Regions from separate parts of the Streptomyces sp. NBC_00212 genome, predicted to be linked through region 2. Evidence: riboswitches for the same ligand, from Rfam matches in the RefSeq annotation. Region 2 holds a riboswitch; each other region holds the start of a gene.
What was found. Region 2 has a riboswitch for cyclic di-AMP ahead of OHA17_RS10440 (M23 family metallopeptidase). Riboswitches for the same ligand answer to the same signal wherever they lie in the genome.
Positions count from the first base shown of each region.

Region 1: linked by a shared signal. The riboswitch ahead of OHA17_RS18805 (M23 family metallopeptidase) and the one ahead of OHA17_RS10440 (M23 family metallopeptidase) in region 2 are both predicted to bind cyclic di-AMP.
Region 3: linked by a shared signal. The riboswitch ahead of OHA17_RS33630 (C40 family peptidase) and the one ahead of OHA17_RS10440 (M23 family metallopeptidase) in region 2 are both predicted to bind cyclic di-AMP.
Region 4: linked by a shared signal. The riboswitch ahead of OHA17_RS23840 (transglycosylase family protein) and the one ahead of OHA17_RS10440 (M23 family metallopeptidase) in region 2 are both predicted to bind cyclic di-AMP.

Region 1 covers NZ_CP108115.1:4,120,691-4,128,439, reverse strand. The annotation lists gene trpD (anthranilate phosphoribosyltransferase) at 1-927, shown strand, start outside; gene OHA17_RS18830 (hypothetical protein) at 1,242-2,516, shown strand; tRNA gene OHA17_RS18825 (tRNA-Met) at 2,610-2,683, shown strand; gene OHA17_RS18820 (MerR family transcriptional regulator) at 2,796-3,581, shown strand; gene OHA17_RS18815 (hypothetical protein) at 3,625-3,888, shown strand; gene OHA17_RS18810 (PP2C family protein-serine/threonine phosphatase) at 3,961-5,082, shown strand; cyclic di-AMP (ydaO/yuaA leader) riboswitch at 5,344-5,483, shown strand; gene OHA17_RS18805 (M23 family metallopeptidase) at 5,495-6,565, shown strand; gene OHA17_RS18800 (aldo/keto reductase) at 6,685-7,629, shown strand; gene OHA17_RS18795 (PrsW family intramembrane metalloprotease) at 7,621-7,749, opposite strand, start outside.
Region 2 covers NZ_CP108115.1:2,290,246-2,297,994, reverse strand. The annotation lists gene OHA17_RS10450 (M16 family metallopeptidase) at 1-1,239, shown strand, start outside; gene OHA17_RS10445 (M16 family metallopeptidase) at 1,257-2,621, shown strand; cyclic di-AMP (ydaO/yuaA leader) riboswitch at 2,858-3,017, shown strand; gene OHA17_RS10440 (M23 family metallopeptidase) at 3,031-3,795, shown strand; gene OHA17_RS10435 (GntR family transcriptional regulator) at 4,032-4,709, shown strand; gene OHA17_RS10430 (HPr family phosphocarrier protein) at 4,867-5,148, opposite strand; gene OHA17_RS10425 (GNAT family N-acetyltransferase) at 5,301-7,749, shown strand, end outside.
Region 3 covers NZ_CP108115.1:7,363,660-7,371,408, reverse strand. The annotation lists gene OHA17_RS33645 (1-acyl-sn-glycerol-3-phosphate acyltransferase) at 40-735, opposite strand; gene OHA17_RS33640 (ATP-dependent Clp protease proteolytic subunit) at 987-1,616, shown strand; gene OHA17_RS33635 (hypothetical protein) at 1,623-1,931, shown strand; cyclic di-AMP (ydaO/yuaA leader) riboswitch at 2,270-2,453, shown strand; gene OHA17_RS33630 (C40 family peptidase) at 2,457-2,930, shown strand; gene OHA17_RS33625 (ATP-binding protein) at 3,043-3,477, opposite strand; gene OHA17_RS33620 (helix-turn-helix transcriptional regulator) at 3,713-4,576, shown strand; gene OHA17_RS33615 (DUF397 domain-containing protein) at 4,597-4,821, shown strand; gene OHA17_RS33610 (8-amino-7-oxononanoate synthase) at 4,849-5,991, opposite strand; gene bioB (biotin synthase BioB) at 6,137-7,357, shown strand; gene OHA17_RS33600 (adenosylmethionine--8-amino-7-oxononanoate transaminase) at 7,350-7,749, shown strand, end outside.
Region 4 covers NZ_CP108115.1:5,186,642-5,194,390, forward strand. The annotation lists gene OHA17_RS23830 (cytochrome P450) at 15-1,271, shown strand; gene OHA17_RS23835 (transglycosylase family protein) at 1,407-2,423, shown strand; cyclic di-AMP (ydaO/yuaA leader) riboswitch at 2,681-2,849, shown strand; gene OHA17_RS23840 (transglycosylase family protein) at 2,853-3,569, shown strand; gene eno (phosphopyruvate hydratase) at 3,829-5,115, shown strand; gene OHA17_RS23850 (septum formation initiator family protein) at 5,217-5,705, shown strand; gene OHA17_RS23855 (DUF501 domain-containing protein) at 5,737-6,270, shown strand; gene OHA17_RS23860 (exopolyphosphatase) at 6,267-7,181, shown strand; gene OHA17_RS23865 (NAD(P)/FAD-dependent oxidoreductase) at 7,551-7,749, shown strand, end outside.

The DNA.
Region 1 (7,749 bases), 1.8 Mb from region 2:
TTCCTGGTGGCGCTGCGCGCCAAGGGCGAGAGTGCCGAGGAGATCCACGGGCTGCTCGACGCGCTGATGGAGAGGGTGGTTCCGCTGGCCGTGGACGGGGCCGACGTCGTCGACATCGTCGGGACCGGGGGCGACGGGGCGCACACCGTCAACGTGTCCACCATGGCCGCCGTCGTCGTGGCCGGCGCCGGGGTGCCGGTCGTCAAGCACGGTGGGCGGTCCGTCTCCAGCAAGGCCGGGGCCGCCGACGTACTGGAAGCGCTCGGGCTGCCGCTCGACCTCACCCCGGATGCCGTCGCCCGCTGCGTCCGCGAGGCCGGCATCGGCTTCACCTTCGCGCCCCGCTTCCACCACGGGCTGCGCCACGCGGGGCCGGTCCGCAAGTCCCTCGGCGTGCCCACCGTCATCAACTACCTCGCCCCGCTGACCAACCCGGCCCGGCCCCGTACCGCCGTCGTCGGCTGCTCCAATACCGCCCTGGCCCCCGTCCTCGCGGACGTGCTGGCGGCCCGCGAGACCAGTGCGCTGGTCGTGCGCGGGGACGACGGGCTCGACGAGATCACCACCGCCGCCCCGACCCGGGTGTGGGTCGCCGCGGGGAAGTCTGTACGTCAACTACGCCTGGATACCGCCGAGTTCGGGCTTTCCCGGTGTACGCCCGACGCGCTGCGCGGGGGCGACGCCGCCTACAACGCGCTCGCCGTCCGGCGCGTCATGGACGGCGAGACCGGGCCGGTCCGCGATGCCGTCCTCGCCAACGCCGCGGGGGCGCTCGCCGCGTACCGGGGGCTGGAGGAGAAGAGCCTGGACGACGCCTTCGAGGGCGGGCTGCGCGAGGCCCGGCACTCGATCGATTCCGGGGCGGCCGCACGGACCCTCACTCGTTGGCTGGACCTGGCCCGTTCCCTGGCCCCGACCCCCCGCTGACGAGGCCGAACCTCTGTTGCCCACCGGTGACAGAGTGGAGATTGTTCCGGGTCAGGTTCTGGCAGAAGATGAGCACATCGCAGCGGCCGGGGGGAAAGCAAGACCGGCGAAGCGGCGACAAACCTTCGCATCACCCTTTGCACCACACCTCGCATCACCCAGATCATCCCGTCGATCCGGCGCTCTGCCGCAGACGGCCGATCTTTCGCTCGATTCTTCGCTGAACCTCTCTATCTTCTCTTCTGTCTTCTCCGTCTTCTTCGCCGACTGCCGCCGCGCAGAACGCCCTTGTGTCTCCTTGGGGGGAGTCCACCATGTCCGCTCGCATCGCCCACCGCCTCTTCCGTCCCGCCGCCACCGCCGTTGTCGTCGCCGCCGTCGCCGGCACCGTACTGCTGCCGATGTCGGCGCAGGCCGCCACGTCCGACGACGCCCAGCGTCCGCTGGTGATGGAAATGGGGACCCCGGCGCCCAACGGGCCGCTGACCCGGGGCGGGGCCGCCGAGACGTTCGAGCTGACGGTGAGCAACCCGACGCAGCAGGCGCAGGCCTTCCACCCGTGGATGCTCGGCGACGCGATTGGCGCGAGCCCCCTGCAGACGAACGACGTCACCTTCAAGGTCGAGCCCGTGAGCGCGCCCGCGACCACGTACAACGTCGGGCACCAGGACGGCGGCTGGCAGGGCTACTTCCACCCGGCGGGCAAGAACGCCTCGGCCGGCTTCGACGTCCCGGCGAACGGCAAGCTGACCTGGAAGGTCACCATCGGGCTCGGCGCCAACTACCCGACCAACGACGGGGACTTCAAGCTCACCGCCACCAGCCTCAACGGCGAGGTCGCGCAGAACCACCAGGCCTCGCACACCTTCAAGGCCGACCCGGAGATCAAGGCGGGCCACCTGAAGACCTGGTTCGAGAAGAAGCCCGGCTCGACCATGGACGCCCCGAACGGCCGCCAGTACCTGGACCTGCACTACCAGGCCACCGGCGACGGCGTGTTCAGCAGCGCGCTCACCACCCGGCTCCAGCTCTCGTACGCCGGCCCCCAGGTGAAGACCCCGGCCTTCTTCGTGCAGGGCCTGATCGACGGCCGCTGGCAGGACCTGAAGGTCGACTACGACAGCGTCGTCCTGCCCGCCGTCCCGAAGGGCTTCGGCTCGGCCTCCGGCGTGCGCACCCTGCCGCTGCGGATCAACCTGGGCGTCAAGACCCAGATCAAGAAGGTCACCCCGATCACCGCGGAGGTCCGCGTCTCGCTGGCCTCGGGCAACACCTACCCGTTCGACGGAGCCACGGCGCAGTTCGCGCTCGGCCCGATCGACGAGGGGACCGCCCCCACCACCAAGCCGTCCACGAAGCCCACCGGCACGCCCTCCGCGAAGCCCGGCACGTCCGGGTCCGGCAACGCCGTCCCGGTGTCGGCGGCCGGCAACGCCAACCTCACCACCACCTCCGCCACCGGCAGCCTCGCCCACACCGGCGCCGACTCCCACACGGGCCTGTACGCGGGCATCGCCGCCGCCCTGGTCACCCTCGGCGCAGCGGTCGCCTGGCTGGGCGCCCGCCGCCGTCGTGCCTCGTCCATGTGACCCCTGCGACCGGGTGTGGCCCCGCGCCCCTCAGGGGCGCGGGGTAAATGGTTCGGAGCACCCCTCCGAATGGCGTACAGTTGTGTTTACCGACGCGGGGTGGAGCAGCTCGGTAGCTCGCTGGGCTCATAACCCAGAGGTCGCAGGTTCAAATCCTGTCCCCGCTACTGAACGAAGAGGCCCGGCACTTGTCATCAAGTGCCGGGCCTCTTCGCGTTCCCCCGTTGTCGGCTTCCGCGCCTTGACCTTTACGCAACGTCAAGATCTAGCTTGGTCGATGTGAACGGCAAGGAGTGGTCGATCCAGGAGATCGCCAAGAAGGCCGGGACGACGAGCCGCACCCTCCGCCACTACGGAGACCTCGGCCTGCTCGCCCCGAGCCGGATCGGAAGCAACGGATACCGCTATTACGACCAGGACGCCCTGGTCCGGCTCCAGCGGATCCTGCTCCTGCGCGAGCTGGGCCTTTCGCTGCCGGTGATCGGCGAGCTCCTGGAGGGCGAGCGCGATCCGGCGGCCGCCCTGCGGACCCATCTGCACCTCCTCGAACAGGAGCGTGAGCGCATCACGCGGCAGATCGCGTCCGTGCGGACCACCCTGCACAAGACCGAGAAGGGAGAGGAGCTCATGGCCGAGGAAGTGTTCGACGGCTTCGACCACACGCGGTACGAGGAGGAGGTGAGCCGGCGCTGGGGGCGGGACGCCTACGAGAAGGGCGACCGCTGGTGGTGCTCGCTCACCGAGGAACAGCGCAACGGGTTCCTGAAGGAGCACGAGGACATCGCCCGGGACTGGGGCCGGGCGCATGAGGCCGGTCTCGCCGCCGACGGCGACGAGGCCCAGGACATCGCGCGGCGCCATGTCGCCTGGCTGTCCACCACGGCGAGCGTCGGCAAGTCGTACGTCATCGGGCTCGGCCAGATGTACGTCGACGACCCGCGCTTCGGCGTCAACTACGACCAGCACGGCGAGGGCACGGCGGCCTTCGTCCGGGACGCCCTGAAGGCGTACGCGGAGCGGCACCTCACGGATGGTCCTGCGGCCCGGGGCGCGTGCGGGGAGTAGTCTCGCGTGCGCCATGAGTGAGCGTGCGAGTAGGAGGACACGGGTGGGGACACGGCGGAAGGTGCCTGTCGTGCTGCTGCTCGCCGTGGGCGCTTTCGCCCTCAGCGGCTGCGAGGACCTGGGGGAGCCCGTCCCCGTCAAGGGGGTGCCGGCCGCCGCGACCGCGGCCCCCGCGCACGGCTGCCGTCTGAACCGCGGCGGCTGGGTCGAGCTGCCGTGCGTGCCCGACCACGGCGCCAACCATCGCCACACCAGGGGAAGCTGCTCCCGGGGGCGCCCGGGGCCCCACCGCTGCCGCAGGCTCTGAGAGCCGGTGTCCGACCACCCGCTCGGGTGCGCCCGGGTCGCCCGGGGAGCCGGAAGGCGTCAGGCTGGACGGGTGCGGCAGCGAGCAGAGGGCGAAAGGCGCCTGGTACGGGCGCTACCCGTACTGCTGGTCGTCGTGGGCTTCATCTTCGACGCCTCGACCCCGCCCGACCTCACCGCCGCCGCGCTGTTCGCGGGCGCGCCGGTCGCCGCCGCCCCTTTCTACTCGGGCCGCGGCACCGCTCTGGTGGGCCTGGGCTCGGTGGCCGCCGTCGTGGCGCTCTGGTTCATACACGATCTGCCCAACCTGGGCGAAGGGTCCAGCGAGCTTTTCACCGTGCTCACGGTGGGCGCGCTCGCCCTCGTCATCAACCGCATCCTGCGCCGCAGCGGCGAACAGCTCGCCTCCCAGCGCGTCATCGCGGAGACCGCCCAGCGCGCCGTGCTGCCCACGCCCGCGGCCCGCATCGGCGGGCTCAACGTCGCCGCGCGGTACGAGGCGGCGCAGGCGGACGCCTTCATCGGCGGCGACCTGTTCGCCGTGCAGGACACCCCGTACGGGGTCCGGCTCATCGTCGGCGACGTGCGCGGCAAGGGTCTCCAGGCGGTGGAGGCCGTCGCCGTGGTGATCGGCGCGTTCCGGGAGGCCGCCGAGCAGGAGTCCTCCCTGGAGGCGGTCACCCAGCGCCTGGAGCGGGCGCTGGCCCGCGAGGGCACCCGGCGCGACCGGCTGGATGCGGTCGAGGGGTTCACCACGGCGCTGCTCGCCGAGATCCCGCGCGGCGACGGCACCGTACGCCTGGTGAACCGGGGGCACCCCGAGCCGTTCATGCTGCACGCGGACGGCTCCCTCGACACGCTCGTGCCGGCCGAGCCCGCGCTGCCGCTCGGCATGGCCGACCTCGGGGTGTGGCCGGACCGGGCGGACGTGCACCCCTTCCCGGCGGGCGCGACGCTGCTGCTCTACACCGACGGCCTGTCCGAGGCGCGCGACGGCTCGGGCGTCTTCTACGACCCCGGCGCCCGGCTGCGCGGCGCGATCTTCCCCGGCCCGGACGAGGTCCTGGACGCGCTCGTCGACGACGTACGCCGGTACACGGGCGGCGGCGCCAGCGACGACATGGCGCTGCTCGCGGTGGCCCGCCCGGCCGAGGGCCAGCCGGAGCGGCGCCGCACGGTGAGGATCGTGAAGTAGCTCGGTCACCGCGACATGAGGGCGTCACGGTGTGTGCCCGAAGGGTCTCCCTGCGCATAACAATTGACACACCGTCAGGAATTGGGTGTGACGAGGGTGGCCCTGAGAGGTTGTCAACTCGCCCGGTTTAAACCGGCTATGGGGTACTAAGTCCTGGCCAGGACCGTTAACGATCAGTGGGAACGGCTTGGATTCCACCCCCGCCGTCTATTAACGTTCGATAACGCAGCGCGGTCGTCCCAGCCGCCGCAAAGGCGGCACCGTGCGCATGCGCCGAATCCCGCGAGGGAACCGGGGAACCACCAACGTGGGGTGAATCGGGCGTCCGTCATGGGCACTCGTAGGAGACCTTCCTGCTCCGAACCCGTCAGCTAACCCGGTAGGCGAGAAGGAAGGAAAGGAGCGCGCCCTCGTGGCGTCCAACGAGCCTGCCCTCGACACCCCCACATCTCCGGTTTCGCTGTACGGGGACGTACCCGGCGAGAACGAGAGCTGGGAGGAGTGGGACCCGACCGAGGAGTCCGTGCGCCCGGTCCGCGGCCGGCACCGGGTGGCCAAGCAGCGCGGCGGGCTCGCCCGCAGCTCCACCGTGCTGGGCGTCGGCGTCATCGCCGCGGTCGGCGCGGGCGGCATGGCCACCGCGCAGACCAAGCCGCCGGTCTCCATATCGCTGCCGGACTCCATATCCGAGAGCCTGCCCGACCTCGGGTCGCTGCCCGGCGTCGGCGAGCTGGTCTCGCACGACAGCCCGGACGCCCCGAAGACCGCCGCCGCCAGGGCCGATCAGAAGATCGCCGCCGCGCCGCTGACCATGACCGGTCTTTCCACGAGCGAGGCCGAGCAGGGCGCCACTGACGCGGGTGAGGCGCTGCGCGCCCGCATCCTCCAGCAGGCCGAGCAGCAGAAGGCCGGTGCGATCGCCGAGGCGAAGGCCGCCGCGCAGAAGGCCGCGGCGGAGAAGGCGGCCGCCGACGCCAAGGCCAAGCAGGACGCGGCCGCCGCCAAGGCCGCCGCCGAGAAGAAGGCGGCCGAGGAGGCAGCGGCCAAGAAGGCGGAGGAGGAGCGGCTGGCCAAGCTGGCCGCGAGCTACTCGCTGCCGGTCGGCTCGTACACGATCACCTCCACCTTCGGCGAGGCCGGCTCGATGTGGTCCTCCGGCCACCACACCGGCCTCGACTTCGCGGCCCCCACGGGCACGCCGCTCAAGGCGATCCACTCCGGCACGATCAAGTCGGCGGGCTGGGCCGGTGCGTACGGCTACCGCACGGTGATCACGCTGGATGACGGCAGTGAGCTCTGGTACTGCCACCAGTCGTCGCTGGCGGTGAGTGTGGGGCAGAAGGTGTCCACGGGGGATGTCATCGGCCGCGTCGGTGCGACCGGCAACGTGACGGGCCCGCACCTCCACCTTGAGGTGCACACGCCTTCCGGCACGGGCATCGACCCGATGACGTGGCTCCAGTCGAAGGGGCTGAACCCCTAACCCCGCTTTCGCCCTCGGGCCGTGCGTGGTTGCTCGCGCAGTTCCCCGCGCCCCGAGCAGGGTTGTCCTTGGGCGGGGTGCCCCGGAATAGCCGTCCCCGTATGGGAGTTGATCACCCCATGACCTCTCTCCGTACGCTCGGCAGCTCCGACCTCTCCGTCTTCCCCCTCTCCCTCGGCGGCAACGTCTTCGGCTGGACGGCCGACCAGGACCAGTCCTTCGCCGTCCTGGACGCCTACACCCACGGCGGCGGCAACTTCGTCGACACCGCCGACCTGTACTCGGCCTGGGCGGAGGGCAACTCCGGCGGCGAGTCCGAGACGATCATCGGGAAGTGGCTGGCCGCCCGCGGCAACCGGGACGACGTGGTCGTGGCCACCAAGGTCGGCGCCCTGCCCGGGTACAAGGGCCTGGCCCCGACCAACATCAAGGCCGCCGTGGAGGAGTCGCTGCGCCGCCTCGGCACCGACTACATCGACCTGTACTACACGCACTTCGACGACCCCTCCGTCCCCGTCGAGGAGATCGTCACCGCCCTCGACCAGCTGGTGCGGGACGGCAAGGTCCGCGCGCTCGGCGCCTCCAACATCAGCCCGGAGCGGCTCCAGGAGTCCCTGGACTTCTCCGACCGCGAGGGCCTCGCCAAGTACGCGGTGCTTCAGCCGCACTACAACCTGGTCTCGCGCGGCACCTACGAGGGCGCCCTCCAGGAGACCGCGTCCCGCGCCGGCCTGGCCGCCGTCCCCTACTTCGCGCTCGCCTCCGGCTTCCTCACTGGCAAGTACCGTCCGGGCCAGTCGGTGAACAGCCAGCGGGCCGAGGGCGCGGGCCAGCACCTGGAGACCGAGCGGGGCCGCAAGGTGCTCGCCGCGCTCGACCGGATCGCCCAGGAGACCGGCGCGGAGATCGCCACGGTGGCGCTGGCCTGGCTGGCCGCCCGGCCGACCGTCGCCGCGCCCATCGCCTCGGCCCGTACCGTCGAGCAGCTCCCGGCGCTGCTCGCGGTCGCCGACCTGGAGCTGACCGACGCACAGCTCTCCGAGCTGACGGCCGCCTCAGCGTAGGTACGGGTTGTACTGCCCCGGGCCCCCGGCCGGGCCCGGCTGCCCGTAGGGAACCTGCGGAACGTAGGGAGCGTACGGCGCGTACTGCGCGTGCTGGGTGTAGGGGTGCGGCGGGCCCGG
Region 2 (7,749 bases):
CTGACCCCGGTCGCCGCGGTGTGCCTCTGGTACGACGTCGGCTCGCGCCACGAGGTCAAGGGCCGCACCGGCCTCGCCCACCTCTTCGAGCACCTCATGTTCCAGGGCTCCCACCAGGTGCACGGCAACGGCCACTTCGAGCTGGTGCAGGGGGCCGGCGGCTCGCTGAACGGCACCACCAGCTTCGAGCGCACCAACTACTTCGAGACCATGCCCGCCCACCAGGTGGAGCTCGCGCTCTGGCTGGAGGCCGACCGCATGGGCTCGCTGCTCGCAGCCCTCGACGAGCAGTCGATGGAGAACCAGCGCGACGTCGTCAAGAACGAGCGCCGCCAGCGCTACGACAACGTGCCCTACGGCACCGCCTTCGAGAAGCTGACCGCCCTCGCCTACCCGGAGGGCCACCCCTACCACCACACGCCGATCGGCTCGATGGCCGACCTGGACGCGGCGACGCTGGAGGACGCCCGGAACTTCTTCCGTACGTACTACGCGCCCAACAACGCGGTGATCGCGGTGGTCGGCGACATCGACCCCGAGCAGACGCTGGCCTGGGTGGAGAAGTACTTCGGCTCCATCCCCACCCACGACGGCAAGCAGCCGCCGCGCGACGGCGCGCTGCCCGACACCATGGGCGGGCAGCTGCGCGAGGTCGTCGAGGAGGACGTCCCGGCGCGCGCCCTGATGGCCGCCTACCGGCTGCCGCACGACGGCACCCGCGAGGCCGACGCCGCCGACCTGGCGCTGACCGTTCTCGGCGGCGGCGAGTCCTCCCGGCTGCACAACCGCCTGGTCCGCCGCGACCAGACCGCCGTCGCGGCCGGGTTCGGCCTGCTGCGGCTCGCCGGCGCCCCCTCGCTCGGCTGGCTGGACGTCAAGACGTCGGCCGGCGTCGACGTCCCGGACATCGAGGCCGCGGTCGACGAGGAGCTCGCCCGGTTCGCCGAGGAGGGCCCGACCGAGGAGGAGATGGAGCGCGCCCAGGCCCAGTTGGAGCGCGAGTGGCTCGACCGGCTCGGCACCGTGGCCGGCCGCGCCGACGAACTGTGCCGGTACGCCGTGCTGTTCGGCGACCCGCAGCTCGCCCTGACCGCCGTGGACCGCGTCCTGGACATCACCGCACAGGAGGTCAAGGCGGTCGCCGCCGCGACCCTGCGCCCCGACAACCGGGCGGTCCTGGTGTACGAGCCCACCGAGGCACCCGAGGCAGGCAACGAAGAGGAAGAGGCGGGCCAGTGACGGACGCTGTCGTGACCATGGAGTTCCACCCGCAGCCGGCCGCCGGCACCGCCACGCCGTGGGCCTTCCCGGCCCCCGAGCGCGGCACGCTTCCCAACGGCCTCACCGTGCTGCGCTGCCACCGCCCGGGCCAGCAGGTCGTCGCCGTGGAGATCTTCCTCGCGGCCCCGCTGGACGCCGAGCCCGAGGGCCTCGACGGCGTCGCCACGATCATGGCGCGCGCCCTGACCGAGGGCACCGACAAGCACTCGGCCGAGGAGTTCGCCGCCGAGCTGGAGCGGTGCGGCGCCACCATCGACGCGCACGCCGACCACCCCGGCGTCCGGATCTCCCTCGAAGTGCCCGTCTCGCGACTGCCCAAGGCGCTCTCGCTGCTCGCCGAGGCGCTGCGGGCCCCCGCGTTCGCCGACTCCGAGGTCGAGCGGCTCGTACGCAACCGGCTCGACGAGATCCCGCACGAGCAGGCCAACCCGTCCCGGCGGGCCGCCAAGCAGCTCTCCAAGGAGCTCTTCCCGGCCTCCGCGCGCATGTCCCGGCCCCGCCAGGGCACCGAGGAGACCGTCGCCGCCATCGACGCGGCCGCGGTGCGCGCCTTCTACGAGGCGTACGTGCGCCCGGCGACGACGGTCACCGTCGTCGTCGGCGACCTGGCGGGCACCGACCTCGACGCGATCCTCGCGGACACCCTGGGCGACTGGACCGGCAACACGGCCGAGCCGCGCCCCATGCCGCCGATCACCGCCGACGACACCGGCCGGGTCGTCATCGTGGACCGCCCCGGCGCGGTCCAGACCCAGCTGCTCATCGGCCGCATCGGTGCCGACCGGCACGACCGGGTCTGGGCGGCCCAGGTGCTCGGCACGTACTGCCTGGGCGGCACCCTCACCTCGCGCCTGGACCGGGTGCTGCGCGAGGAGAAGGGCTACACCTACGGCGTTCGCGCGTTCGGCCAGGTGCTGCGCTCGGGCCCGGACGGCGGTGCGGCCATGCTCGCCATCAGCGGCTCGGTCGACACCCCGAACACCGGCCCGGCCCTCGACGACCTGTGGAAGGTGCTGCGCACGCTGGCGGCCGAGGGTCTGACGGACGCCGAGCGCGAGACGGCCGTGCAGAACCTGGTGGGCGTCGCGCCGCTCAAGTACGAGACCGCGGCGGCCGTCGCGGGAACGCTGGCCGACCAGGTCGAGCAGTTCCTGCCCGACGACTACCAGGCGCAGTTGTACGCGCTGCTCGCGGAGACCGGCACCGTGGAGGCGACGGCGGCCGTCGTCAACGCCTTCCCGGCCGACCGGCTCGTCACGGTCCTGGTGGGCGACGCGGCACAGATCGAGGAGCCCGTCAGGGCGCTCGGAATCGGTGAAGTGACCGTCGTAGCAGGCTGATTGAGGAACCGTCCGGGCCCGTCGAGGCACCCGGACGGCCGAGGGTCACGGGACCCCGGTGGCGGATGCGCTGCCGGGGTCCTCCTGATCTTCGGCGCAATGTCCGGTTTGTTGGGGAGGTTGCCTGTCTGTCATGTGGCGTGCGCTACAAAAACCGGTGTCTGTTTGGTGATTGAAAGATCAGCCGTCTAGCGTCGGTCCCGCTGTCCGTCACCACCCGTCGCAGCCGCGGCACCGGACAGTGATCGCCGAGTCCCCGAAGGCGCGAGCCTGGGGAGCCGGGGACCCACTCAGTCCCTGGGGTGAATCGGACGCCTCCGCCCGCGGAGGAGCCCGTAGGAGACCTTCCTGCTCCGAACCCGTCAGCTAACCCGGTAGGCGAGATGGAAGGAAAGGACACCGCCACTTCATGGCGTTCACCCGTGCCACCGGGAAGCATCGCGCGCCCAGCCGTATGACGCGCCGCAGCGCGAACATCGCGGGCATCGCCACCCTCGCCACCGCCGGAGTCGTAGGCACCCTCGCCTCCCCGGCCATGGCGGCTCCGTCCGCCGCCGCCGACACGGGCCTGACTCAGGCCATCGTCATCGGCGACACCATCGCCGACCAGGTGGGGGCCCAGGCCGACGCGCAGAAGCAGGCCGCCGCGAAGGCCAAGGCGAAGGCGGAAGCCGAGGCCGCCGCGAAGGCGAAGGCCGAGCAGCGGGCCAAGGAGGCGCGCGAGGCCAAGGAGCGCGCGGCGCGCGAGGCCGAGCGCAAGCGCCTCAACACCTTCGTGGCCCCCATATCCGACAGTTATGTGTCCACCGGCTACAAGACCGGCGGATCGCTGTGGTCCTCCGGCAGCCACACCGGCATCGACTTCCATGCGGCGAGCGGCACTTCGGTGCACGCCGTGGGTCTGGGCACCGTCGTCGAGGCGGGCTGGGGCGGCGCGTACGGCAACAACGTCGTGATCAAGATGAACGACGGCACGTACACCCAGTACGGCCACCTCTCGGTCATCCAGGTCTCCGTCGGCCAGTCCGTCGAGCCGGGCCAGCAGATCGCCCTGTCGGGCAACACAGGCAACACCACCGGCCCTCACCTCCACTTCGAGGCCCGCACCGGCCCGGACTACGGCTCGGACATCGACCCCGTCGCCTACCTGCGCTCGCACGGCGTGAACGTCTGAGACGTACGAGCCGTACGAGCCGTACGAGACATCCGAGGCGTACGAGACGTCCAAGAGGTCCAAGACGTCCGCGCGCACACCGAAGGCCCCCGGCATGCTGCCGGGGGCCTTCGGCATTGGCCAAAAGATATCCATTGGTTCCGGCCCGTCACCGGGAATTAACAAGGCCTGCCATAGAGTCACGGAACAGGCATTGCCCGACCGCGTTTCGCGGGGATTAAGGCGGAGGTTCGGCCATGCGCATTCCGGCGCATTCGGTATGCACGGCAATCCGCGACGATATCGTCTCGGGTGTCCATGAGCGCGGCAGCCGGCTCACCGAGGAAGTCCTCGCACGCCGTTACGGAGTCTCGCGCGTCCCGGTCCGCGAGGCCCTGCGCACCCTGGAGTCCGAGGGGTTCGTCACCACCCGCAGACACGCCGGCGCCTGCGTGGCCGAGCCCACCGACCTTGAGGCGGCCGACCTCCTCGAACTCCGCCTGGTGCTTGAGCCGTTGGCCGCCGCCCGGGCCGCGGGCCGCCGCAGCGAGGCCCATCTCAAGGTGCTGCGCGGCCTGGTGAGGCTGGGTCAGGACCGGGCCCGGCGCGGTCAGGGCGAGGACCTGCGCTCGCTGGGCGGCTGGTTCCACGAGACGCTCGCCCAGGCCTCCGCGAGCCCCGGACTCATCGCGCTGCTCACGCAGTTGAGGCACAAGGTCGCCTGGATGTACGCGGTCGAGGCGCCGGCCCGCCCGGCCGAGGCCTGGGCCGAACTCGGCGCGATCACCGACGCGGTGGCCCGCGGCGACGCCGAACGCGCCCGTTCGCTCACCGCCCTGCACGCGGAGCGATCCTTTTCCGCCCATCGGCTGCGCGGGCCCGCGGCCGTGAGGACTTCGCAACATGCCGTAAACACCGCGAGCGCCCGCACTTAACAGCACGGCCGTATACAAAGAAAGGCGATAAGGGGCGCCGCATCGCGCTGCCCGCAATTCGTTTCCCGCACGCGCATTACTGGGAAACGAAAGGACCGCCGAGCCCGAATTCGGGTTCCGCGGTCCTTCGATGTGACGGGACGTGCCGTCGACCGGATCAGACGGTCTCGGGGAGTTCCTCAAGACCCTCGGCGACCAGCTTGGCCAGCCGGTCGAGAGCGACGTCCGCGCCCTCGGCGTCGGAGGCCAGCACGATCTCCTCGCCGCCCTGCGCACCCAGACCGAGCACCGCGAGCATGGACGCGGCGTTGACCGGGTTGCCGTCGGCCTTGGCGATCGTCATGGGGACTCCGGCAGCCGTGGCGGCACGGACGAAGATGGACGCGGGGCGGGCGTGCAGGCCCTCGGCCCAGCCGACGTTGACGCGGCGCTCAGCCATGGTGTTGCCCTTCGAAATCTCTGACGGTTGTCTAGACCAGTCTCTCATGTGGTGCGCGGTGCTCGTACCGACCTTAGGCCCCGGTGCGCCGCCGATCGGCCCTGCCCACCTTGCCCCGCCCCGTACGGCCCCGCGACCCGTACGCTTTCGGTATGACGACGGCGTCCGACCCCGCGTACCCGGCTCACTGGGAGGCCGACGTGGTGCTCCGCGACGGCGGCACCGCGCGCATCAGGCCCATCACCACCGAGGACGCCGAGCGGCTCGTCTCCTTCTACGAGCTGGTCTCGGACGAGTCGAAGTACTACCGCTTCTTCGCGCCCTACCCCCGGCTCTCCGCGAAGGACGTCCACCGCTTCACCCATCACGACTACGTCGACCGGGTCGGCCTGGCCGCCACCGTCGGCGGCGAGTTCATCGCGACCGTCCGCTACGACCGCATCAACGCCCTGGGCCGGCCGGCCTCCGCCCCCGCCGACGAGGCCGAGGTCGCCTTCCTCGTCCAGGACGCGCACCAGGGCCGGGGCGTCGCCTCCACGCTGCTCGAACACATCGCGGCGGTCGCCCGTGAGCGGGGCATCCGACGGTTCGCGGCCGAGGTGCTGCCCGCCAACAGCAAGATGATCAAGGTGTTCACGGACGCCGGCTACCAGCAGAAGCGGTCCTTCGAGGACGGCTCGGTCCACCTCACCCTCGACCTGGAGCCCACCGCCGAGTCGCTCGCCGTGCAGCGCGCCCGCGAGCACCGCGCCGAGGCGAGATCCGTGCAGCGCCTCCTCGCGCCCGGCTCGGTCGCGGTCATCGGCGCCGGCCGCGCCCCCGGCGGCGTCGGCCGCACGGTCCTGCGCAACCTCCTGGACGCCGGGTTCACCGGACGCACCTACGCCGTGAACAAGGCGCTCGGCCCGGAGCGGCGCGAGCTCGACGGCGTCCCCGCCTTCCCCTCCGTCGGCGCGATCGGCGAACCGGTCGACCTGGCGATCGTCGCGGTGCCCGCCGCACGAGTGCCGGAAGCGGTCGCCGACTGCGGCGAGCACGGCGTGCAGAGCCTCGTCGTCCTCGCCGCCGACTACGCGGAGAGCGGCCCGGACGGCAGGGAGCGCCAGCGCGCCCTGGTCCGCCAGGCCCGTTCGTACGGCATGCGGCTGATCGGCCCCAACGCGTTCGGGATCATCAACACCGCGGCCGGGGTGCGGTTGAACGCCTCGCTGGCGCCCGAGCCGCCGGCCGCGGGGCGGATCGGCCTGTTCACCCAGTCCGGCGCGATCGGCATAGCCCTCCTGTCGGGTCTCTACCGGCGCGGCGCGGGCCTGTCCACGTTCATCTCCTCCGGCAACCGCGCGGACCTCTCCGGCAACGACTTCCTCCAGTACTGGTACGAGGACCCCGCCACCGATGTGGTCCTGCTCTACCTCGAATCCATCGGGAACCCGCGGAAGTTCACCCGGCTCGCCCGGCGCACCGCCGCCGCGAAGCCCGTCGTCGTGGTCAAGGGCGCCCGGCACAGCGGCACGACGCCGCCCGGCCACGCTGTTCCGGTGACCCGGGTGCCGGACGCCACGGTCTCCGCGCTGCTGCGCCAGGCCGGCGTCATCCTGGTCGGCACCGTCACCGAACTCGTCGACGCGGGCCTGCTGCTCGCCGGCCAGCCGCTGCCCGCGGGCCCGCGCGTGGCGATCCTCGGCAACTCCGAATCGCTCGGCCTCCTGACGTACGACGCCTGCCTGACCGAAGGCCTGCGCCCGCTCAGGCCCCTCGACCTGACGACCGGGGCGACCCCGGCCGACTTCCGCGCGGCCCTGGCGGCGGCCCTCGCGGACGACGCCTGCGACGCGGTCGTGGTGACGGCGATCCCCTGGGTCGGCGAGAACGGAGCGATGGAATCCGGCGACGGCCAGGTCCTCGCGGATGCCCTGCGCGAGGCGGCCGCCTCGGCCCCGGCGAAGCCGGTGGCGGTGGTCCACGTGGAGATCGGCGGCCTGGCGGAGGCGCTGTCGGCCGCGGCCCGCACGGTGAACAAGGGGGCGCCCCAGACCCCGCCGAATCCAGCCCCTGAGGGTCCCTCCTGGACGCGTTCCTCGGGGGAGACCGAGGAGCGGCGGCTGGGGCAGAGCCTCAGCACTCCCCTCGGCGGGCCACCCCGCGAAGCCACCCGGATCCCCGCCTACCCCGCCGCGGAGCGAGCGGTCCGGGCGCTGGCCGAAGCGGTCCGCTACGCCCGCTGGCGCCGCGAGGCGGCCGACCCCGGCAAGGTGGGGGAGTACGAGGACATCGACGAGGCGGGCGCGGCCGCGCTCATCGAGCGCCTCCTCGGCCCCGCGCCCGCCCCCCGCGGCACGACCCTGACCGCGTCGGACGCGCAGGAACTGCTCGGCCGGTACGGCATCCCGGTGCGCCCGACGCTGCCCGCGCCGGACGCGGCGCACGCCGTGGCGGCCGCCCGCCGCCTCGGCTACCCCGTCGCCCTGAAGACCACCGCCCCGCATCTGCGCCACCGCCCCGACCTCGGCGGCGTACGCCTGGATCTCGCGGACGAGCACCAACTCGCCCGCGCATATGCCGAATTGACGGCCACCCTCGGCAAGCCCGAGGAGCTGGCGC
Region 3 (7,749 bases), 5.1 Mb from region 2:
CGTCCCGGACAGGGCCCCGCCGTGCCGTGCGCGAACGGGTCAGGCGGCCGCGGCGGCCGCTTCCCAGGCCGTGCGGGCCTCGGCCGCGTACACGTCCACGTACTCCTGCTCCGACAGCTTCTGCACCGCGTACATGATCTCGTCCGTGACGGCTCGCAGCACCAGGCGCTCGTTCTCCATCCCGGCGTAGCGCGAGAAGTCCAGGGGTTCGCCGAAGCGGAGGGTGATCGGCACGCGCCGGGGCAGTCGGCGGCCCTTCGGCTGCGCCTCGAACGTCCCGATCATCGCGACCGGGACGACCGGGGCGCCGGACCGTAACGCCATCGCCGCGACCCCGACCTTGCCCTTGTACAGCCGCCCGTCGTGCGACCGCGTCCCTTCGGGGAAGACCCCCAACACCCCTCCGTCGCCCAGGACCTGGAGCGCGGTGTCGAGCGCCGACTGTGCCGCGTCCTTGCCGGAGCGGTCGACCGGGATCTGGCCGAGCGCACGGAAGAACGCCGCGGTCGCCCGGCCCCTGAGGCCCGGCGCGGTGAAGTACTCCTGCTTGGCCAGGAAGGTGAGGCGGCGCCTGAGCGTCACGCCCAGCAGGAACTGGTCGGTGAACGACTGGTGATTCCCCGCGAGGATCACCGCACCTGCCTCGGGTACTCGCCCGGCCCCTTCGACGCACGGGCGGAACAGCCACCGCAGCAGCGGCACCAGCACCACGAGACGGAATGCGAAATAGAACACTTCAGTGAGCCCTCTCCCCAGGTGACCCCCGCGCCGACGCACGCTAGCCACCCGCGGAGATCGCCGGGAGAGGGCCTATTGAGCCAAGGCCCGCCGCCCTCGGCGGCCAAAACCGCCCACTCGCCGACAGCGAAACACCCTTTGACCTGCCACTTCTCCGCGATCTCCGGACAACACCTCACCATGGTTCTGTACGTCCTGTACATTTTTTACAGAGGTCTTCGGAGCCTCCGGTCGAGGAGAGGTATGTCATGAACCACCGCCCTGCCGCCCGCTACGTGCTGCCCGAGTTCCAGGAGCGCACCGCCTCGGGCATCCGCACGCTCGATCCGTACTCCAAGCTCTTCGAGGAGCGGATCATCTTTCTCGGCACCCCGGTCGACGACGCTTCGGCCAACGACGTGATGGCCCAGTTCATGCACCTGGAGCACGCGGACCCGGACCGGGACATCTCGCTCTACATCAACTCCCCCGGCGGCTCACTCACCGCGATGGCTGCGATCCACGACACGATGCAGTTCGTCACCTGCGATGTGCAGACTTTCTGCCTGGGCCAGGCGAGCTCGGTGGCCGCGCTGCTGCTCGCGGCCGGCGCGCCCGGAAAGCGCGCCGTACAGCCCGGCTCCCGGGTGCTCCTCCAGCAGCCGGCCATCGAGGAGGCGGTGCAGGGGCAGCCGTCCGATCTGGAGATCCAGGCGGCCGAAATCCTGCGTGGGCGCGTGCTGTTGACCGAACTCCTCGCTCGGCACACGGGAAGGACCCCGGAGCAGGTGACCGCCGACATCGAGCGGGACGTGGTCTTCGACGCCGCGGGCGCCGTGGCGTACGGGCTCGCCGATCACGTACTCGAAAGCCGCAAGACGTCGCTGCGCGGGAGGTGAACCGCCGTGCTGCCACCGGAACTGCCGCCGCTGCCCGCGCTGACGCGCGCCGAGGCCGAATTCATCGACTCCTACCTCGAAGTGGTCGACCTGCTCGGCCGGATCAATCCGGCGCACGGCCACGACACGTACGCCGCCCTCAGGGCCGCCCAGGCCCTGGTCGGCCGGGCGGCCGCGCTGAAGGAGGCCCTGACGCTGATGCACCAGCGCGGGGAGGCCCATGTACACGCGCAGACGCTGACGCGGGCGCTGCGGATCCTGGACGGCGAGCGCCGCGCGGGGCGGCTCACGGTGCCCCCGCAGACGACGGGGTGAGTGCACCCGGAACCGCGAGGGATACCCGACGCGCTCATAGGGCCGACGAAACGCACCAGACGGGCTACCCCCGTTCGGCCCACCGGCGGCTACTTTCGCCGGCCCTTATGAGTTGCTTACGGGCCGTGGACAATCTGCTGAATCGATCCTTCCGTTGCTGGTACAGGGCTCGTCAGCCCCATTTGCAGTAGCGCCGAACGGCCCCTGTCCACCCGAACCAGGCAGTCGTGAGCACCCTCACACAAAGCCGTTTCGGGCCGTAAATCCGACAGTCGGTGCGTGAAGATCCCTAGGACGACAAGCCCCCGCCACCGCGGCGGGGCGGTCCGGGCGGACGCCGAGTCCTGCCGCCGTTCCGGACGACTGGTCGACAAGAGTGGACCGGCAGGAGTGGAGGACCCGAGTACTTCGGGAGGGCCGTACCCCGGCCGTCCCTCGGGGTGAAGCCGCATGCGCGGCCGGGCGTCTTCGCCAGTCCGAACCCGACAGGTCATCCTTCGCAGGCGGTTTGACGAAGGGTTGCGCATGACCGCGCACACACACGTCTCGTCGCTGGCGGTCCGCCTCGGCACCGTCTGTGCCCTCACCCTCGCCGTGACGGGCGCGATGACGCTGGCACCGGGCAGCACGCCCGAGGCGAACGCCGCCGCCGTGGCCACCAGGGCGCTCCACGTGGCCGCGTCGAAGAAGGGATCGCCCTACCAGTTCGGCGCCACGGGCCCGTACCGGTTCGACTGCTCGGGGCTCACGCTCTACTCGTTCAAGCAGGCGGGCCGCAAGCTGCCCCGCACCGCCCAGCAGCAGTACAACGGCTCCCGGCATGTCTCGGCCTCGTCCCGCAAGGCCGGGGACCTGGTGTTCTTCCACTCGGGAGGCCGGGTGTACCACGTGGGGATCTACGCCGGGAACGGCAGGATCTGGCACTCCCCCAAGGCCGGCACGGTGGTCCGCCTGGAGCGGATCTGGAGCCACAGCGTCCTGTACGGGCGGGTGGGCTGACGCGCCGCCAGACCGGGCGTCCCGGTGCGTGTCCCGCGCACCGGGACGCCCTCGGGCGCCCTCGGCACGTCTCTAGGGCCTGTCCGGCGGATCTTGTCTGGGACGCGCGGCCCTAGCCGCTCTGGACCGGCGCCGTCCACGGCAGGGCGATCCAGACCGTCTTGCCGCCGTCCGCGGTGGGCGCGACCGAGAGCCGGCCGCCGCACTCGGCCGCGAGCCAGCGGATGATCACCATGCCCCGGCCGTTGTCCTGCTGGACGGCGGCGGGCAATCGTTTCGGCCAGCGCGGGTGGCTGTCGGTCACCCCGATCCGCAGCTCCTCCTCGCGCTCCAGCTGGACGTCCACGGTGAAGGTGGGCGACTGGCCGAAGGTGTGCTGCACGGCGTTGGTGGCGAGCTCGGAGACGATGAGGCGGATCGTGTCGGCGGCCTCGGCGTCGGTCGGCAGGCCCCAGTCGGCAAGGACCCCGGCGACGTACCTCCGTGCCGCGGAGACCGAGGCGGGATCGCTCGGCAGAGTGAGGGTTGCTTCGAGGTGGTCTGCCATGGCGACGCTGTCCCTTTCCCACCCGGGCCGGCTTGAAGACTCGTAGCGGTTGAGCGCTCGCGAAGACGACATCGGCCTCGGATTGTGCTTCGCGTCAGAGTGCCACTCATCGTGCCGGTCTCGGGTGCGATCCACCAAGATATGCATATATCTGTCGCTCAAAGCAGTGAACTCTCCGACGGTAGACCGTATTTGGGCTCACACTTACCCATCGCCGGAGACGAAGGAGGCGGCTATGGGGCACGGGCCGGCGGTGCGCAGACGCAAGCTCGGCGAGGAGTTGCGCAAGCTGCGCGACGACACGGGTCTCACGAGTGGTGAGGCGGCCGGTCTGGTCGGCTGGCACCAGTCGAAGGTGAGCCGGATCGAGACCGGTCGCAGTGGCGTGAAGCCGGCGGACGTGGCCCGGCTGCTCGAAGCGTACGGGGTGCGCGACCCCGAACTCCGCGCGCTTTTGCAGGCGTTGGCCGATTCGGCGGGCGGCGCCGGGGTGGACTGGGCGCATGCGTACCGGGGCCTGCTGCCGACGCAGTACCGCGATTTCATCAGCCTGGAGTCGCAGGCGCGCTCGGCTCGCACGCTGGAGACCTCGGTGGTGCCGGGGCTTTTGCAGACGCCGGCGTACGCGCGGGCGGTGACGCGGGCCGCGCTCGGGGGGCTGCCGTCGGACAAGGTGGACTCGCTCGTGGAGGTGCGGATCGCCCGCCAGGAGGTGCTGCGCGGCGATCCGCCGCTGGTGCTCAGCGCGGTGCTCGACGAGGCGGTATTGCGTCGGCGAGTGGGCGGCCCGGCGGCCATGCGGGACCAGTTACGGCATTTGCTGCAGCTCGCCGCACTGCCGCACGTGCGGTTGCAGGTCATCCCTTTCCATTACGGCGGCTATGTCGGCCTCACCGGCCCTTTCATTATCTTTTCATTTCCGGCCATTTCAGATCTGGATGTGGTTGTTATCGACCATCTGACGAGTAGCCTCTACCTCGAACGGAGAGAAGACCTTGAGGCGTACAGTGCCGCATTCCTGACCGTCCAGGCACTCGCGCTCTCCTCCGAGGACTCGTTGGATCTCATCGCCCGGATAGCCCGGGGGGAACCGGGCTAGTTCATGGCGAGTGGGGAGGCATGATGTCCGCACGCCCTGCGCACGTTCCTTCCAGTACTTCCCTCACGACTGCCACCTGGCGGCGCAGCAGCCGCAGCGTGGGCATGAACAACTGTGTCGAGACGGCCCGGCTCAATGGCGAGCTGCTTGCCGTCCGCGACTCCCAACGGATCGACGGGCCCGCGCTGCTCTTCGGCGCCCCGGCCTGGCAACGCTTCATCTCCACTCTCAGCACAGCGAATTGAGGGGCAGCACAGCGAATTGACGAGCCGTCAGGCCGTGGGCGCGGTCCTCAGGATCGCGCCCACGGCCCTGTCGATCTGGCGCTCCGTCAGATCCGCACGGGCGGTCAGCCGGATCCGCGAGATGCCGTCCGGCACCGACGGCGGCCGGAAGCAGCCGACCACGAGCCCGGCTTCGCGGCAGTCCCCCGCCCAGGCCACCGCGGCCTCCGGCGAGGGGGCCCGCACGGAGACGACCGCGGCATCGGGACGTACCGCCAGGTGCCCGGCGGCGGTGAGCCGGCCGTGCAGTTCGGCGGCGACGGCGCGGGCCCGGCCCGCCAACTCCGGCTGCGCGCGCAGCAGTCGCAGGGCCGCGAGCGCCCCGCCGACCGACGCGGGGGCGAGCCCGGTGTCGAAGATGAAGGTCCGGGCCGCGTTCACCAGATGGCGGATGACCCGGGCCGGGCCGAGGACCGCGCCGCCCTGGCTGCCGAGCGACTTGGACAGGGTGACCGTGGCGACCACGTCGTCCGCGCCCGCGAGCCCGGCCGCGTGCAGCGCGCCGCGCCCGCCGTCGCCGAGCACCCCGAGCCCGTGCGCGTCGTCCACGATCAGGGCGGCCCCGAACTCCCGGCAGGCCGCGGCGAGTTGAGCCAGCGGAGCGGCATCGCCGTCCACCGAGAAAACGGAGTCGGACACCACGAGGCCGGGCCCGCCGTGGGCGTCCAGGGCCTTGCGGACCGCTTCCGGTTCGGCGTGCGGAACGACCTCGGTACGAGCGCGGGCGAGCCGGCAGCCGTCGACGATGGAGGCGTGGTTGCCCGCGTCGGAGACGATCAGGGAGCCGTGCGGGCCGAGCGCGGTGAGCGCCGCGAGGTTCGCCGCGTACCCGGAGGAGAAGACCAGGGCCGACTCGAAGCCGCAGAACTCGGCGAGTTCGCGCTCCAGCTCCGTGTGCAGCGCGGTGGTGCCGGTGACCAGGCGGGAGCCGGTGGCGCCCGCGCCCCAGCGGTGGGCCGCCTCGGCCGCGCCCGCCGTGACCGCGGGATGCCGGGTGAGCCCCAGGTAGTCGTTGCTCGCCAGGTCCAGGAGATCCTGGTCGGCGGGGCGCGGCCGCAGGGTGCGGACCAGACCGGCGCGCTCGCGGCGCTCCGATTCTCCGTCGATCCAGTCGAACGGCGCTCGCGACATGGTGGAGTCCCTTTTTGTAGGCTGCCGACAGACCCTAGCCGGTGCCATGCCAGGTCAGGGTGTGGCGATACACACACCTCAAACGGCCCGTGTTGTGGGATCCCTACCTTGGCCACAGGCGGTGCCGTGCGCGAAGATCGGCGCCATGGACCTGCTGAACACGCTGGTGGACAAGGGGTTGCGGCGCGAACTGCCGACCCGCGAAGAGGCACTCGCCGTGCTGGCGACCTCCGACGACGAACTGCTCGATGTGGTGGCCGCGGCCGGCAAGGTGCGCCGCCAGTGGTTCGGACGCCGGGTGAAGCTGAACTATCTGGTCAACCTGAAGTCGGGCCTGTGCCCCGAGGACTGTTCGTACTGCTCCCAGCGGCTCGGCTCCAAGGCCGACATCCTGAAGTACACCTGGCTCAAGCCCGACGAGGCCTCCAAGGCCGCGGCCGCGGGCGTCGCGGGCGGCGCCAAGCGGGTCTGCCTGGTGGCCAGCGGCCGCGGCCCCACGGACCGTGACATCGCCCGGGTCTCCGAGACGATCGAGACGATCAAGGAGCAGAACGAGGGCGTCGAGGTCTGTGCCTGCCTCGGTCTCCTCTCGGACGGCCAGGCCGAGCGGCTGCGCGCCGCCGGGGCCGACGCGTACAACCACAACCTGAACACGTCCGAAGGGACGTACGGGGACATTACGACCACGCACACCTATCAGGACCGCGTGGACACCGTGACCAAGGCGCACGACGCGGGTCTGTCGGCCTGCTCCGGTCTGATCGCGGGCATGGGCGAGTCGGACGAGGACCTGGTGGACGTGGTCTTCGCGCTGCGCGACCTCGACCCGGACTCGGTGCCGGTGAACTTCCTCATCCCGTTCGAGGGCACCCCGCTCGGCAAGGAGTGGAACCTCACGCCGCAGCGCTGCCTGCGCATCCTCGCCATGACCCGGTTCGTGTGCCCGGACGTCGAGGTGCGGCTCGCCGGTGGCCGTGAGGTGCATCTGCGCTCGATGCAGCCGCTCGCCCTGCACCTGGTCAACTCGATCTTCCTGGGCGACTACCTGACCAGCGAGGGCCAGGCCGGACAGACCGACCTCGACATGATCGCGGACGCCGGGTTCGAGGTGGAGGGCGCGGGCACCACGACACTTCCGAAGCACCGCGCGGACGCGGTCGCCGCCGCGGGCTGCGGTACGGGCGCCGGCGCCTGCGGTTCGCAGGAGGAGAGCGGCTGCGGCTCCCACGAAGGCGGCGGCTGCGGGCCCTGCGGTGGCCACAGCGCTGTCGAGGTACCCGAGCAGGCGCCCGCGGACCAGGCGCGCACCGATCTGGTGGCCGTGCGCCGCCGCGGCGCGGGGACGGATCTCGCGCCCAATGCCTGAGTACTCCCCCACCGATCTGCTCGACCTGGACCGCCGGCACGTCTGGCATCCGTACGGCCCGATGCCGGGCCGGCAGGAGCAGCTCCTCGTCGAGTCGGCGTCGGGCGTACGGCTGCGCCTTGCCGAACCGGCCCACGGTCAGCGCGAGTTGATCGACGGGATGTCGTCGTGGTGGTCGGCCGTGCACGGCTACAACCACCCGGTGCTCAACGAGGCGGCGCGCTCCCAGCTGGACCGGATGAGCCATGTCATGTTCGGCGGGCTCACCCACGAGCCCGCCGTCCGGCTCGCCGCCCGGCTCGTCGAGATCACGCCCGGGCCGCTCCAGCACGTCTTCCTCAGCGACTCGGGCTCGGTCGCGGTCGAGGTCGCCGTGAAGATGTGCCTGCAGT
Region 4 (7,749 bases), 2.9 Mb from region 2:
GATACGGTCGAGAGGTGCAGGACAACAACCCCATTCCGCCCGCCCCGCCCGCCCCCGAACTCTTCACCTGGGAGTTCGCCACCGACCCGTACCCGGCCTACGCCTGGCTGCGCGAGCACGCCCCCGTGCACCGCACCCGGCTGCCCAGCGGCGTCGAGGCGTGGCTGGTCACGCGGTACGGGGACGCCAAGCAGGCCCTCGCCGACCAGCGGCTCTCCAAGAACCCCGCGCACCACGACGAGCCGGCCCACGCCAAGGGCAGGACGGGCATCCCGGGTGAGCGCAAGGCCGAGCTGATGACGCACCTGCTCAACATCGACCCGCCGGACCACACCCGGCTCCGCCGCCTCGTCTCCAAGGCGTTCACTCCGCGTACCGTCGCCCAATTCGCGCCCCGGGTACAGGAGTTGACGGATCAGCTCATCGACGCCTTCGAGGGCAGGGGAGCGGCCGATCTCATCCACGAGTTCGCCTTTCCACTGCCCATCTACGCCATCTGCGACCTGCTCGGCGTACCCCGCGAGGACCAGGACGACTTCCGTGACTGGGCAGGCATGATGATCCGCCATGGAGGCGGCCCCCGAGGCGGCGTCGCCCGCTCGGTCAAGAAGATGCGCACCTACCTCGCCGAGCTCATCCACAAGAAGCGCGAGAACCCCGGAGACGACCTCATCTCCCGGCTCATCGAGGCCAGCGACCACGGCGAGCACCTGTCGGAGAACGAAGTCGCGGCCATGGCCTTCATCGTGCTCTTCGCCGGATTCGAGACGACCGTCAATCTGATCGGCAATGGGGTCTATGCCCTGTTGCGCAACCCCGGCCAACGGGAGCGGCTCCAGGACTCCCTCGCCGCGGGGGAGAGCGACCTCCTCGAAACCGGCGTCGAGGAACTCCTGCGTTACGACGGGCCTGTCGAGATGGCCACCTGGCGGTTCGCCACCCGGCCGCTGACGCTCGGCGGGCAGGACATCGCGGCCGGCGACCCCGTGCTCGTCGTGCTCGCCGCCGCCGACCGCGACCCCGAGCGCTTCGCCGACCCGGACACCCTCGACCTCGGCCGCAAGGACAACCAGCACCTCGGGTACGGGCACGGGATCCACTACTGCCTCGGTGCCCCGCTCGCCCGGCTCGAAGGGCAGACCGCTCTGGCGACCCTGCTGCGGCGCCTCCCTGACCTGCGGCTCGCGGTGGAACCTGACGATTTGCGCTGGCGCGGCGGGCTCATCATGCGCGGACTGCGCACCCTGCCGGTCGAGTTCACCAGCCCATGACGATCGCCCGCATCTGACGGGCCGTCAAGACTGTGACTTTTATGTGATCCCGGGTGCATCGACTTGTGACAAGCGTTCGAGTACGGCTACGTTCACCGTTCATTCGGCTCAGCAGTCACACGGAAGGCCTTTTGCATGCGCTCCGGGAATGGACGGCATCGTCGACCCCGCCAGGCACCCGCTCTCGTCGTCGCGGCAGGAGTGACCGGATCGGCCATCGCCCTTCCTCTGCTCGCCGCGACCGGCGCGAACGCCGCGGACGCGAACACCTGGAACCAGGTGGCCGCCTGCGAGTCCGGCGGGATGTGGAGCGCCGACTTCGGCAACGGCCTGTACGGCGGGCTCCAGTTCTCGCAGGCCACCTGGGAGGCGTACGGCGGTACGGACTACGCCCAGCGCGCCGACCTCGCCAGCCGTGCCCAGCAGATAGCCGTCGCCGAGCAGGTGCTCGCGGCCAAGGGCCCGGGGGCCTTCGCGAACTGCGGCAGCGGCGCCGGGCTCACCAAGGGCGGCGGCTCGGCGGACGTCGACCCGGGCGCGCCCGACACGTCGACCGGGACGCCCACGCCCACGCCCGCTCCCGCGACCCCCACCGTCCCGCCGACCAAGGCGCCCGAAGCCCCGGCGCCGAGCGGCTCCACGCCCGCCACGCCGGCCCCGGGTGCCACGAAGCCGAGCGACCCGGCCAAGCCCCCGACGCCCTCCGCGTCCACCCCGGCGAGCCCCGGCAAGCACCGCGGGGCGCCCTCGCCGGAGGAGAGCGCGGGCACGGCTCCGGGCGGCACGTCCTCGTCCGCCCCGACGACCGGTCAGGTCGAACCTGGCACTCCGGCCGGTACGAGTGGTTCGAACGATTCGGGCAACTCATCCGATAGCCGCGATTCCGGACGGCATGCCTCGCGGGGTGACGATGCCTCACGTGAGTCCGGCAACACCCCCGCCGCGAACGGCGACTACACCGTCCGGCCCGGCGACAACCTGTCCGCCATCGCCGAGGCGAACAAGATCCAGGGCGGCTGGCCCGCGCTGTACCACGCCAACGAGAAGCTGATCGGCACCGACCCCAACCTCATCCTGCCTGGCCAGAGCCTGGACCTGAAGGATGCGGCGGCGGCTCTGACGGCCCCGAACTCGGCACCGAAGCAGGGTTAGTTCGCGGGCCTATGTCCGTTCTGTGCAAATGAGACATGGGTCTCTTCGCCTCAACTGGCTTGTCCCGTCTGCCCGGTCCGTCCGCCCCGCCCCTCACCTGCGGAAACACCCCTTCTGTATCGGCAAGTAGGGGGGATTTCTCCCCGATGTGCGTCTTTGAACATTGGCGGGGCGTGTGTTTTCGTCGGACTCGCTCGTCACCACGAGCCCCGTCGACCGAGCACGCCGAATCCTGCCGTCGGCCGACGGGAACAGTCGACGCTTATGCGCCGTAGGCAGGAGCGGGGGACCCAAGGTAAGTGCCGGGCCCGGCAGTTCGAGTGACTGCCGCAACGGCTTGGGGTGAAGACGGGCGCATCGACGCTCGGCCGGGCAGCTCACGCCCGAACCCGACAGCTCACCTCGCAGGCGTCGGTGAGGAGAACCTCCATGCTGCTTTCCGGCAAGGGCAAGCACCGTCGCCCGTCCAAGGCCGTCCGTGTCGCCACGCTGGCCGGTGTCACCGGCGCCGCCGTGGCCGCCCCGCTGATGGCGGCGGGCAACGCCTCCGCCGCTTCCGTCCAGACCTGGGACGCCGTCGCCCAGTGCGAGTCCGGCGGCAACTGGTCCATCAACACCGGCAACGGCTACTACGGCGGCCTGCAGTTCTCGCAGTCCTCCTGGGCCGCCGCCGGCGGCACCCAGTACGCCTCGCGCGCCGACCTGGCCACCAAGGGCCAGCAGATAGCCACCGCCGAGAAGCTGCTCGCCATCCAGGGCCCGGGTGCCTGGGGCTGCGCCGGCGCCGGCAACCTGACCGCGGGCGGCAGCAAGGCCGACGTGGACACCTCCGGTTCGTCCTCCTCGAAGCCGAAGGCCTCGAAGCCCGCGGCGCCCAAGCAGCAGGCCCAGCCCCAGCAGAAGTCGCAGCCGAAGGCGCAGAAGTCCGAGCGCACCGAGTCCGCGCCGGCCAGCCGCGACCAGCAGCGCACCGAGCCGGTCAAGCAGGGCAACGGCGAATACACCGTCAAGTCCGGCGACACCCTCGGCAACATCGCGGCCGCCAACGGCGTCAAGGGCGGCTGGCAGAAGCTGTTCGAGCTGAACAAGGACATCGTCAAGGACGCGAACCTGATCTTCCCGGGCCAGAAGCTGCACCTCGGCTGAGACTGACCCACCCCCAGGTCGCCCCGACCCGGCGCGCATTCCCCCGTACGCGCCGGGCCGGGGTTTTCGCTGTTACCCGGCAGTAGTGTTGTGGTCCTTTGCCCGGGATTAAGGGTCCTTGGTCCCTTTTTCGTCCCAGGAGGCGGGCACTCGGCTGGCCGGAGCCCCAGAGCCGGTTAGGCTCTTGTCGCAAGGCGAACGCGACCCCGCACGACCTTGCACTGCTTGCGTCACATCTAGCGTCACATCCCAGAAGGAGATGCTCGTGCCGTCCATCGACGTCGTCGTAGCCCGGGAAATCCTGGACTCCCGAGGCAACCCCACGGTCGAGGTCGAGGTCGGCCTCGACGACGGCAGCACCGGCCGTGCTGCAGTTCCGTCCGGCGCCTCCACCGGTGCCTTCGAGGCCATCGAGCTCCGCGACGGTGACCCCAACCGCTACGGCGGCAAGGGTGTCGAGAAGGCCGTCCTCGCCGTCATCGAGCAGATCGGCCCGGAGCTCGTCGGCTACGACGCCACCGAGCAGCGCCTGATCGACCAGGCCATGTTCGACCTGGACGCCACGGACAACAAGGGCTCGCTCGGCGCCAACGCCATCCTCGGCGTCTCCCTCGCCGTCGCGCACGCCGCCTCCGAGGCCAGCGACCTGCCGCTGTTCCGCTACCTGGGCGGCCCCAACGCGCACCTGCTGCCCGTCCCGATGATGAACATCCTCAACGGTGGGTCGCACGCCGACTCCAACGTCGACATCCAGGAGTTCATGATCGCCCCGATCGGCGCGGAGTCCTTCTCCGAGGCCCTTCGCTGGGGTGCCGAGGTCTACCACACGCTCAAGGGCGTCCTGAAGCGCAAGGGCCTCTCCACCGGCCTCGGCGACGAGGGCGGCTTCGCGCCGAACCTGGAGTCCAACCGCGCAGCCCTGGACCTCATCGTCGAGGCCATCAAGGAAGCCGGCTACGCCCCGGGCAAGGACATCGCGCTCGCGCTCGACGTCGCCGCGTCCGAGTTCTACAAGGACGGCAAGTACGAGTTCGAGGGCAAGTCCCGCTCGGCCGCCGAGATGACCGAGTACTACGAGGAGCTCGTCTCCGCGTACCCGCTGGTCTCCATCGAGGACCCGCTGTTCGAGGACGACTGGGCCGGCTGGAACACCATCACCTCGCGCCTCGGCTCGAAGGTCCAGATCGTCGGCGACGACCTGTTCGTCACCAACCCCGAGCGCCTCGCGCGCGGCATCGAGGAGGGCTCCGCCAACGCCCTGCTCGTCAAGGTCAACCAGATCGGTTCGCTGACCGAGACCCTGGACGCCGTCGAGATGGCCCAGCGCAACGGCTTCAAGTGCATGATGTCCCACCGCTCCGGCGAGACCGAGGACGTCACCATCGCCGACCTCGCCGTCGCGGTGAACTGCGGCCAGATCAAGACCGGCGCCCCGGCCCGCTCGGACCGCGTCGCCAAGTACAACCAGCTGCTGCGCATCGAGGAGATCCTCGACGACGCCGCGGTCTACGCCGGCCGCAGCGCCTTCCCGCGCTTCAAGGGCTGACATTTGATGGGCTAAAGCCCTAGCCAGTCGTACGTACGTCCCCGGCCGCGGTCCCGTACCGTGTCCGGGGACGTACGTGTGTAAGGGGAGGCGGGAGAGCGATGGGCAAGAACGCCAAGGCCACGGACCGCGACCGGTTCTCCACCGCGGCCCGGCTCAAGGTGCTCGGCGAGCAGACCGCCGCCCGGGTCTACCGCTCGCAGAGCAAACGCCAGGCCCGCCGCTCCCGGCTCACCGGCCGGGCGGCGCTGCTCGCCCTGGTCCTCTGCTCGCTGATCGTGGCGCTCGCCTACCCCATGCGGCAGTACGTCTCGCAGCGCGCCGACATCTCCGACCAGCGGCGCAGGGCCGCCGAGGCACAGCAGGAGGTCGAGGAGCTGCGGGACGAGAAGGCGCGGCTCCAGGACGACGCGTACATCGAGAAACTGGCCCGCGAGCACCTGCACATGCAGTTCCCGGGGGAGACCAGCTTCACCGTCGTCGACCCGGGCACGGCGAACAAGCACCGCGAGGACAAGGCCGCGACCAGCCGCGCCTGGCACTACAACCTCTGGGACGGCGTCGACAACGCCGACCGCCCCGCCAACTGACCACCTGCTAGCGATAGAGACTGACCCAGGCATGGAAACGCCCCCGCCCCAGACCGAACGCACCGAGCCCACCGACGCGGACATCGCCGCCTTCAAGCAGCAACTGGGCCGCCCTCCGCGCGGGCTGCGCGCGATCGCGCACCGCTGCCCCTGCGGCAACCCGGACGTCGTCGAGACGGCCCCGCGCCTGGAGGACGGCACGCCCTTCCCGACGACGTACTACCTGACGTGCCCGCGCGCGGCCTCCGCGATCGGCACGCTTGAGGCGAACGGCGTCATGAAGGAGATGACCGAGCGCCTCGCGAGCGACCCGGAGCTCGCCGCCGCCTACCGCGCGGCCCACGAGGACTACATCGCGCGCCGCGACGCCATCGACGTCCTGGAGGGCTTCCCGAGCGCGGGCGGCATGCCGGACCGGGTCAAGTGCCTGCACGTCCTCGTCGGGCACTCGCTGGCCGCGGGCCCGGGCGTGAACCCGCTCGGCGACGAGGCGATCGCGATGCTGCCCGAGTGGTGGGCGAAGGGCCCGTGCGTGACGCCGTGCGGCGGGGAGGACACCAAGTGACCCGCGTCGCCGCGATCGACTGCGGTACGAACTCGATCCGCCTGCTGGTCGCGGACGCTGACCCCGCCACCGGGGACATCGTCGACCTGGACCGGCGCATGACGATCGTCCGGCTCGGCCAGGGCGTGGACCGCACCGGGCGGCTCGCCCCCGAGGCCCTGGAGCGGACGTTCGCGGCGTGCCGCGAGTACGCCGCGGTGATCAAGGAGCTGGGGGCCGAGCGCATCCGCTTCGTGGCCACCTCCGCCTCGCGCGACGCCGAGAACCGGGACGACTTCGTACGCGGCGTCCTCGACATCCTGGGCGTCGAGCCCGAGGTGATCTCCGGCGACCAGGAGGCCGAGTTCTCCTTCACCGGCGCCACCAAGGAACTGCACGCCGACGGCAAGTACCTGGTCGTCGACATCGGCGGCGGCTCCACCGAGTTCGTGGTCGGCTCCCGGACCGTGGAGGCCGCCCGCTCGGTCGACATCGGCTGTGTGCGGATGACCGAGCGCCACCACCCCGGCGACCCGGCGACGCCCGAGCAGATCGCCGCGATCCGCGCCGACATCGAGGCGGCCCTCGACCTCGCCGAGCAGAGCGTGCCGCTGCGCGAGCCGCGCACCCTGGTCGGCCTCGCGGGCTCGGTCACCACCGTCGCCGCGATCGCGCTCGGCCTGACCGCGTACGACTCGGCCGCCATCCATCATTCACGTATCTCTCACGACGACGTCGCCGCGGTCACCGAGCGGCTGCTCGCCTCCACCCACGAGGAGCGCACCCGCATCCCCGTGCTGCACCCGGGCCGGATCGACGTCATCGCGGCCGGTGCGCTGGTGCTTCTTGCCGTGATGGAGCGGACCGGGGCCCGTGAGGTCGTGGTCAGCGAGCACGACATTCTGGACGGAATCGCCTGGTCGGTCGCCTGATCGCGGTCCCGGGGGGCCCTTTGGGCCGGGCCGCGCGAGAAAGTTCGTGAAGTTCTTCACAAGGAATTGGGGCCCCCGGGCCGAGGTTTGTGGTCCCAGGACCGCTTTCCGAGGCTCAGGGGCCCCTTCCGCGCGCATTCCAGACGGTGGTTGCCGTGTTACGCCTGCGTTTCATACGGCAGTGGTCCAGCGGGCTCGGCGCCGTGCAGGCCAGTTCAGGAGGGGTGAACAACGTTCTCCCCTATACCGTGGTTCCCTCGTCGCGCCATGACCTCGGTCACGTGGGCCGCGCAGTGTAGCAGAGCCCCCTGCGAACCTTGTGAAGGGGCGCACGAGCGGGGGTCCATCGGCGGGTGGATACTCGATGGCATGAGCACCACGGAGCGTCCCAGGATCCTCGTAGTAGGTGGCGGGTACGTAGGCCTGTACGCAGCGCGACGCATTCTGAAGAAGATGCGTTACGCGGAAGCGACCGTCACGGTCGTCGACCCGCGCTCGTACATGACGTACCAGCCCTTCCTCCCCGAAGCCGCCGCAGGCAGCATCTCGCCGCGTCACGTCGTCGTCC